4 regions of the Bradyrhizobium sp. LB14.3 genome follow, and region 1 is predicted to be linked to each of the others. Evidence: predicted binding sites of a transcription regulator. Region 1 holds the regulator's gene; each other region holds the start of a gene.
What was found. The regulator LexA, encoded in region 1, represses DNA repair genes until DNA is damaged. The targets are predictions, from matches to a motif close to TGTTCNNNNTGTGTTCNG.
Positions count from the first base shown of each region.

Region 1 (2,202 bases):
AGCTGGTGATGCCGGGCACCACGCCCGGTCACGGCCAGATCGTCTATTCCAACGGCTACGCCCTGCACGCTCTCGCTCGCAGCGAGGGCGCCGAGACCATCGACCTCGGTATTGCCACCGACACGCTGGAGGCCACCACCGTCGGCATTCGACGCGCCCGCGAGAGCGGAGCCGACATCCTGATCACGACCGGCGGCGCATCGGTCGGCGACCACGATCTGGTCCAGCAGGCGCTGAGGGACGAAGGCATAACGATGGCGTTCTGGAAGATCGCGATGCGGCCGGGCAAGCCGATGATGCACGGGCGGCTCGGCGCGATGGAGGTGATCGGCCTGCCGGGCAATCCCGTGTCGTCCTACGTCTGCGCTTTCCTGTTCTTGGTGCCGCTGATTCGCGCTCTCTCGGGCCGTTCAGTGATTCACCATCGCCGCGAGCGCGCCGTGCTCGGCCGCGACGTCGGCGCCAACGACCAGCGGGAAGACTATCTGCGCGCGCATCTGGAGGAGCGCGACGACGGCACGCGCGTTGCCCTTCCCGTCAACCATCAGGACTCTTCGCTGCTTGCGAATCTCGCTGCGGCACAGGTACTTCTCGTGCGCGCACCGTTCGCGCCGAAAGCCGAAGCAGGCACACCTTGCGAGGTGTTGCGGCTCCCCGTGTGAGCGCCCCGACAACGCATGTTCCGCGAACTTCGCTCTGTTCACGGTAAATTAAGCAGTTGCGGAACACATATCGAACATATAGTGTCCGTTCATGATTTGTTTCGAGCGTGTAGCAGCTTATTGCTGAATTCAGCGTCTCGGAATCGAACGACATCAACCGGGAGACTTTGGTCGAGATGTTAACGCGCAAACAATACGAGCTTCTGCGGTTCATCAATGAACGTCTGAAGGAAAGCGGCGTGCCGCCCTCCTTCGACGAGATGAAGGATGCGCTCGACCTGCGCTCGAAGTCGGGCATCCATCGCCTGATCACGGCGCTCGAGGAGCGCGGCTTCATCCGACGCCTGCCCAACCGCGCCCGTGCGATCGAGGTCATCAAATTGCCCGAGCTCCAGGCCGCCGCCGGCAGCCGCCGCGGCTTCACGCCGAGCGTCATTGAGGGCAATCTCGGCAAGGTACGTGCGAGCTCCAGCCTGCCCGCGGACGATGGTGAACGTCCGGTCGCGGTGCCGGTGATGGGCCGGATTGCGGCCGGCACACCGATCGAGGCGTTGCAGACCCGTAGCCACACTATCAGCGTACCGCCTGACATGCTTGGCTCGGGCGAGCACTACGCGCTCGAAGTGCGCGGCGATTCCATGGTCGAGGCCGGCATCCTCGACGGCGACATGGCGCTGATCCAGCGCAACGAGAGCGCCGATACCGGCGACATCGTGGTGGCGCTGATCGACGACGAGGAAGCAACCCTCAAGCGCTTCCGCCGCCGCGGCGCATCGATCGCGCTCGAGCCCGCCAACGGCGCCTATGAGGTGCGCATCCTGCCGCCGAACCGGGTAAAAATTCAGGGCAAGCTGATCGGGCTGTACCGAAAGTACTGAGCCCGTACGGCAGTCACGCAATACCAATTGGAGTGGACGGATTGCCCGCTCCGGCTGGATAGTCATCCTGGTTCTGCACAGATTATCCGGCCGCTTCTCCGGCGGCCCATCCTCGACACGCCGCACCAAGCATCCCAGAGGCTTCGCGGCGTTCCGGTTTGAGGAGACGTCATGCGCAAGGGCATCTCCGGCCGCTGACGTGCGCGACCGAAATGCCCAGGAGCAGGCTTTGTTCCTCGCCGATTCGGGAAAGATAATGTGATCGCGGCGTGCGGAAACCAGCCGCAGATTTGCCCATAACCAAGCAGAGGCTTGTGTGTTTCCACTCTGATAGGGGCCTGCGCCTCGATAAGAGACGCCGGTTGCTATCCCAGCATGAGGAGCACCCGATGTGTGACTACAGCCTGCATGCCATCGCGTCGCGCCCCGCCGAAGTCGGCGAGACGGTCGTCACGACAACCTTCCGCGGCACCTCGACGCGTGGTTTTGCGTCCGCAGCCGATCCGACTGTGGCCGTCTGCCTGCTGCCGGGAACGGAGCTCGCCTTCGCCGACAACATCCGCTACGATAATCGCTGGATCTGGACACGCACGATCAATTCCCGTGTCGGCAAGTTCGGCAAGATCGATCCGCACATTCCCGACCGCCATCATGACGCGATC
Region 1 covers NZ_JBEPQT010000018.1:132,344-134,545, forward strand. The annotation lists gene ABIB00_RS27620 (molybdopterin molybdotransferase MoeA) at 1-662, shown strand, start outside; gene lexA (transcriptional repressor LexA) at 839-1,540, shown strand; gene ABIB00_RS27630 (hypothetical protein) at 1,930-2,202, shown strand, end outside.

Region 2 (2,202 bases), on a different contig from region 1:
CCGAGCCCGTGGAAGAGATCGCGGATCTCTTCATCGCGCATCCGCCCGAGCACGGTCGGATTGGCAATCTTGTAGCCGTTGAGATGCAGGATCGGCAGCACCGCGCCGTCATGAGCGGGATTGAGGAACTTGTTGGAGTGCCAGGACGCCGCGAGCGGGCCCGTCTCGGCCTCGCCGTCGCCGACGACACAGGCGACGATCAGGTCGGGATTGTCGAAGGCCGCGCCATAGGCATGCACCAGCGCGTAACCGAGCTCGCCGCCTTCATGGATCGAGCCCGGCGTTTCCGGCGCCGCGTGGCTGGGAATGCCGCCGGGGAAGGAGAACTGTCTGAACAGCTTGCGCAATCCGTCCGTATCGCGTGCGATATCGGGATAGATCTCGCTGTAGCTGCCTTCGAGATAGGTGTTGGCGACCATGCCGGGGCCGCCGTGGCCGGGACCGCAGACATAGATCACGCTCAGGTCCAGCGCGCGGATGACGCGGTTGAGATGGGCATAAATGAAGTTCAAACCCGGCGTCGTGCCCCAATGGCCGAGCAAACGCGGCTTGATGTGCTCGGGCCGCAAGAGCTCGCGCAGCAGCGGGTTGTCGAGCAGGTAGATTTGCCCGACGGAGAGATAGTTCGCAGCGCGCCAGTAGCGATCGAGGAGGCCGAGGTCGCTGCTCGCCGCAGGCGATTGTCTTCGATTTGTCATGTTCTTGCCGACCTTCACCCAGCGATTGTCACCAACATCGATCTGCGGCGATTGATCCCTGACCGGCATCAAACGAAGTCGTCGGAACTGGCGTGTTGCGCGAGGTCAAAGGCGCCCGCCCGAAATTTGGGCGGTTCCTGTGCATGGGGTTGTTTTTCAGTTTTTTGTTTGTGTTCTTGATTTGTTCCTTCGGCATGCTATCTTGGCTTCATGAGTCCAGCATCCTCTCATGCTCTCAAGCACCCGCCGGTCACGGCGCCCTCCGAGCCGGCGGGTGCGCCTTCTGCTTTCCCTGAGCTTGCGATCGCCATCGACAAGCAGCGCAGGCGAGGGCGGGGCGCCCAATCCAATGCCAGCGGCCGGTACGAGGCCGAGGCGCGCGTCGCCTTCGACGATGGCTGGCAGAGCCTGGAAGAGCTGCCGCCGTTCAAGACCACCGTCGGCGTCGACACCTCGCGCAAAGTGATCACCCGCAACGATTCTCCCGACATCGGGTTCGATCGCTCGATCAATCCCTATCGCGGCTGCGAGCACGGCTGCGTCTATTGCTTCGCGCGGCCGACCCATGCCTATCTCGGCCTGTCGCCGGGGCTCGACTTCGAATCGAAGCTGTTCGTGAAGCCTGAGGCACCGGCGCTGCTCGAGAAGGAGCTTGCTGCGCCCGGCTACGAGCCGCGGATGATCGCGATCGGCACCAACACCGATCCCTATCAGCCGATCGAGCGCGACCGCAAGATCATGCGCGGCATTCTGGAGGTGCTGGAACGCGCCGGCCATCCCGTCGGCATCGTCACCAAGTCGGCGCTGGTGACCCGCGACATCGACATTCTCGCGCGTATGGCCAAGCGCAACCTCGCCAAGGTCGGGATTTCGGTGACCTCGCTCGATCCGAAGCTCGCGCGCACCATGGAGCCGCGGGCATCGACGCCGCCGAAGCGGCTGGAGGCGCTGAAGCAGCTCTCGGAGGCCGGCATTCCGACCACCGTCATGGTCGCGCCCGTGATCCCCGCGCTGAACGATTCCGAGATCGAGCGCATCCTGGATGCCGCCGCCCATGCCGGCGTCAAGGAAGCTTCCTACGTGCTGCTGCGGTTGCCGCTTGAGGTACGCGATCTCTTTCGTGAATGGCTGATGGCGAACTATCCGGACCGCTACCGCCACGTCTTCACGCTGATCCGCGACATGCGCGGCGGCCGCGACTACGACGCGAAATGGGGCGAGCGGATGAAGGGCACCGGCCCGATGGCCTGGACCATCGGCCGCCGCTTCGAGATCGCCTGCGACAGGCTGGGGCTGAACAAACGGCGCTCGAAGCTGACGACGGATCATTTTGCCAAACCGAAGCGGAACGGCGATCAGCTCAGCCTGTTCTGAGCGACGAAGTGGACGAGGTGTCGTATGAGTAAGGAATTGCCGCCGCCGGTGCCGCGGCTCACGGTCATCACGCTGGGCGTCAGCGACATCCGCGCCAGCATCGCTTTCTACGACGCGCTTGGTTTCTCGC
Region 2 covers NZ_JBEPQT010000008.1:198,677-200,878, forward strand. The annotation lists gene ABIB00_RS18045 (phosphoketolase family protein) at 1-698, opposite strand, end outside; gene ABIB00_RS18050 (PA0069 family radical SAM protein) at 909-2,072, shown strand; gene ABIB00_RS18055 (VOC family protein) at 2,097-2,202, shown strand, end outside.
Region 2: a site for LexA is predicted at 870-887, ahead of ABIB00_RS18050 (PA0069 family radical SAM protein). Genes of this name have one in related genera too.

Region 3 (2,202 bases), on a different contig from region 1:
CCTTGCCATGCGCGACATCGCGCACCTCGGCGTCGCGGGCGGCATGGTCGAGCACGCGCATGTCCTCGGCGATCGGCGCGCGCGTCAGCGCCTCATGGCCGGGGCCCAGGTTCAGGGACACCTGGAGCGCGCCGAGCGAGGCGAAATCCAGCTTCGAATTGCGCCATTGCAAAACCTTGACGGGGTCGAAGGTGTGGTTCTGTAGCGCATTGACGAGTTCGGGCTCGAACGGCCCGCAGCGGCCGGTGGTGCCGAAGGTGCCGTTGCGGGTGGCGCGGCCGGCACGGCCGGCGATCTGGGCGAATTCGGACGGCGTCAGGCGGCGGAACTGGTAGCCGTCGAACTTGCGGTCGGAGGCGAAGGCGACGTGGTCGACGTCGAGATTGAGGCCCATGCCGACAGCGTCGGTGGCGACGAGATAATCGACCTCGCCGTTCTGGAACATCGCCACCTGCGCGTTGCGGGTGCGCGGCGACAGCGATCCCAGCACCACGGCGGCGCCGCCATGCTGACGGCGGATCAGCTCGGCGATGGCGTAGACCTCGTCGGCCGAGAAGGCGACGATGGCGGTGCGGCGCGGCTGGCGCGTGATCTTGCGGTCGCCGGCGAATTCCAGCTGCGACAGGCGCGGCCGCGTGATCATGGAGACGCCCGGCAGCAGCCGCTCGATGATCGGGCGCATCGTCGCTGCGCCCAGCAGCAGCGTCTCGTCGCGGCCGCGGCGGTTGAGGATGCGGTCGGTGAAGACGTGGCCGCGCTCGAGATCAGAGGCGATCTGCACCTCGTCGACGGCGAGGAACGAGACGTCGAGATCCCGCGGCATCGCCTCGACGGTGGAGACCCAGTAGCGCGGCGATTTCGGCTTGATCTTCTCCTCGCCGGTCACAAGCGCGACGGCGTCGGGGCCAACCCGCGCGGCGATCTTGTTGTAGACCTCGCGCGCGAGCAGGCGCAGCGGCAGCCCGATCATGCCCGAGGGATGCGCGAGCATCCGCTCGATGGCGAGATGGGTCTTGCCGGTGTTGGTCGGCCCGAGCACCGCAGTGACGCCGGCGCCGGGAAGCCGCTCGGAAGCGAAGGGGGAGGAGGAAAAGGGCATCTGGGGGGATTAGGTAATGGCGATTGGGGCGAATGTCAGTGCTGTTTTGGGGCGGGCCGGAGGCTGGGCCTTGCTCCTCATCCTGAGGAGCGCGTCAGCGCGTCTCGAAGGATGAAGGCGCCGGATGGTGCCGGGCCCCTCGCCCTTCGAGACGGCCGCTTACGCGGCCTCCTCAGGGTGAGGGGATCAAGCCGCGAAGAATATGGTGACGCTCCCCAAACCCCGCGTAACTGTCTCACTTTGCGACGCTTTTCCCTGTGTCTTTAAGCTTCGGAACGAGTTGAGAACGAATCGCGGCCGAATCGCAGACCCCCCATGAGTCCTGTTCCGTTCACGCAACATGTCGCGGGAAGCTTATCGGCTGCGCACTAGATGGAGTTTCGGGCTGCCGCACAAGCGACGTTTCGGTGGCGCGTTCCTTAAAATTGGGGATGGCGCGGAGTCGAATCAGAATCGGGGAGGAGTCAAATGGATTCCCTGCTCAAGGCCCCCCTCCAAAGCAAAACCGCGAAAACAACCCCATGCACAGTAGGTAAACTATTGAAATAACTTGCGTTTATTTTCGCCAAAACGGGCGGGGCCCTAGGCCTATTGCGTCTTCGCGACCCGCGGCGGCTGGGCTGATGTGATGAAGCTGGTGGCTTCTAGCATCGCCGGCCCGAGCGGCGTCGGCACTTTCAGCCAGAACGGGACCAGGACGCGCGTGCCCGCCACCGGCGCGAACGCGATCTCGATGTTGCGCTGGCCGGCGAGGTATTTGATCACGGGGCGGTCGGGGATGTAGCCCGCCACAGGCACGAAGAACAGCGAGCAGACCACGACCGGGCCGTGATAGCCCTTCTCCGCCTTCACGGTCTCCATGCGCTTGAAATCGAGCTTGAGCTCGTAGCGCATGCGGCCGTCGAACACGGCGGCGCTGCCGTGGCAGGCGTCCGGCGACAGCACGTCGCCGGTGCCGGGCACGCGCACCAGCGAGGCCGTCATCGGATCCCAGACGCCACGGCGATGCGCATCGGTGACGACGATGCGGTCTGCATCGACCGGGGGCTCCGGTACGATGGCAAAATCCTTCACATTGCCCTTGTCGAGCGTGATGCGGATTT
Region 3 covers NZ_JBEPQT010000044.1:4,685-6,886, reverse strand. The annotation lists gene ABIB00_RS36545 (helicase-related protein) at 1-1,099, opposite strand, end outside; gene ABIB00_RS36540 (DUF3108 domain-containing protein) at 1,688-2,202, opposite strand, start outside.
Region 3: a site for LexA is predicted at 1,371-1,388, ahead of ABIB00_RS36545 (helicase-related protein). Genes of this name have one in related genera too.

Region 4 (2,202 bases), 100 kb from region 1:
CCCACCGGCCACAGCAGCCTGAAAATGGAGCACTTGTTGACCTGTTATTCCCGTCGGGGAACGGAAACGAAAAGGCCGGCGCGAAGGCCGGCCTTAGAGTTCTTGAATGATGTCAGTTGGATCAGTACTTCGCGAGGACCGGACCGCCCCAGCGATAGTTCAAGCGGACAAGCCCCATATCGACATCCTGGCTAATTCGGTCGCTTCCGAATGTTGCGCCCGCGGGCGTTGTGAAGCCGATCGTGCGATTGCCAAGGAAGATGTGGTCGTACTCAAAGCCCAGCGACCAGTTTGGTGCGAAGCCGAACTCCAAACCGGCTCCGACCGTCCCACCCCAGCGAGTTTCACGCGCCGAAGCCAGCAGCGTACCCGCGCCGGGCGTACCTGCGGCGGCATAGACGTCGTACTTGTCACCGACCACGGCGCCGCCGCCCTTCACGTAGAGCAGCACGTTATTCCAGGCGTAACCGACCTGACCGGTGATGAGCCCGAAAGAATCGATGCGAGAACGGTTGCGATCACCGGTCACCAAAGCGGTGCCCGGAAACAGTGTGCTCACGTTGTCGCCCCGGAAGTCGGCCCAGTTGCCCTGGCCTTCAAAGCCGAACACCCAACTGGCCGTCTGCCAGCGATAGCCGATCTGGCCGCCGACGGTGCCGCCTGTCGCATTGTGACAGCCTTCGCCGACCAATGTACCGGTCACCGGCGTAACGAAGTCCCAGCACTTGTGGCTCGACCCGCCGCCGCCGTTGATGCCGATGTAGAAGCCGCTCCAGTCATAGATGGTCGCAACCATCGGCGCCGGAGCCTTGGTGTAGGGACGCGCCGCCAGATCTGCCGCGCTTGCGGAAGCCGATACGCCCAACGCCACGGCACCGATTGCGCCAAACACAAGCTTATTCATTGCCAGTCTCCCCAGGTTCGTCGCTTCTTGTTGATCCGAAGCGGCTGATCAGGCGTGACGCCCATATGAACTAAGTCCGATGCCACGGTAGCTCCATCGAGCGGCAGAGTCCGTCGCCCGGATGCAACAATGGCAGGCGGTGAAAGCGCCAATAACTTGCTGAATGTTAAGTTGTTCTGCTCTTCGGGCGGGAACCTATAAAGGTTCCATCCAACGCTTCTGCAGATGTTCCATCCAACGCTTCTGCAGATGAAGCATCCGCGAGCGACCGAATGTCGGGTTTGCAGGAACAAATCTGGAACGAGATCCAAATAGATGCTATATTTGGGGATAACCGGAGGGATCATGGGCTGAGCGTCCCTTGCGAGCGTATAGGGTCCTCAGCAGGGTGGCAGAGGTTGCGGGCGCGGCCCCGCCTCGTGAAATTCAGTGGCATTCAAATTCAGTGGCATTCGGAGTGGAGAGCGGCGATGGCGGGAAGCGTCAACAAGGTCATTCTGGTTGGAAATCTCGGCAAGGATCCTGAAATCCGCCGCACCCAGGACGGGCGGCCGATCGCCAATCTGAGCGTCGCCACCTCGGAGACGTGGCGCGACAAGGCGACGGGCGAGCGCAAGGAAAAGACCGAGTGGCACCGCGTCGTGATCTTCAATGAAGGGCTCTGCAAGGTCGCCGAGCAGTATCTGAAGAAGGGCGCCAAGATTTACGTTGAGGGTGCGCTCCAGACCCGCAAATGGACCGACCAGAGCGGCGTCGAGAAGTACTCGACCGAGGTCGTGCTGCAGGGCTTCAACTCGACGCTGACGATGCTGGACGGTCGCAGCGGCGGCGGCGGAGCCGGCAGCTTCGGCGACGAGCCGGGCGGCGATTTCGGCTCATCGGGTCCGGTCAGCAGCGCGCCGCGCCGCCCCGTTGCCGCCGGCGGCGGTGGCCGCAACAACGACATGGACGACGATATCCCGTTCTGAGCGACCCCGTTCCAAGAACGTGGCGTATCTATCGCACGATGCCGACGCGCCAGCCGGATGGGGCGGCGCTTCTCGTGTCGTGTCAGCAAATCTCGCTAATCGGCAGGACGGGCTCGGATTTCCGAGCCCGCTTCATGTTTGGGTTGAACTTGGATTGCGTCTCGGCAGGCGCGCTGACGGGCACGTTCGCCGCACGGTTTTCCAGGTGTTCCAGGCGATTTTGCAAGGTCGAGTGGCGGCCGTCCGAGACCTGGCTCGCAAGGGCTTAAGTTATTGGAAAAATAGGCGGAAAAAGCGCTTGCCCAAGCCTCGCAAGGGTGGTTATCCGAG
Region 4 covers NZ_JBEPQT010000018.1:30,802-33,003, reverse strand. The annotation lists gene ABIB00_RS27145 (outer membrane protein) at 122-904, opposite strand; gene ABIB00_RS27140 (single-stranded DNA-binding protein) at 1,375-1,872, shown strand.
Region 4: a site for LexA is predicted at 1,190-1,207, ahead of ABIB00_RS27140 (single-stranded DNA-binding protein). Genes of this name have one in related genera too.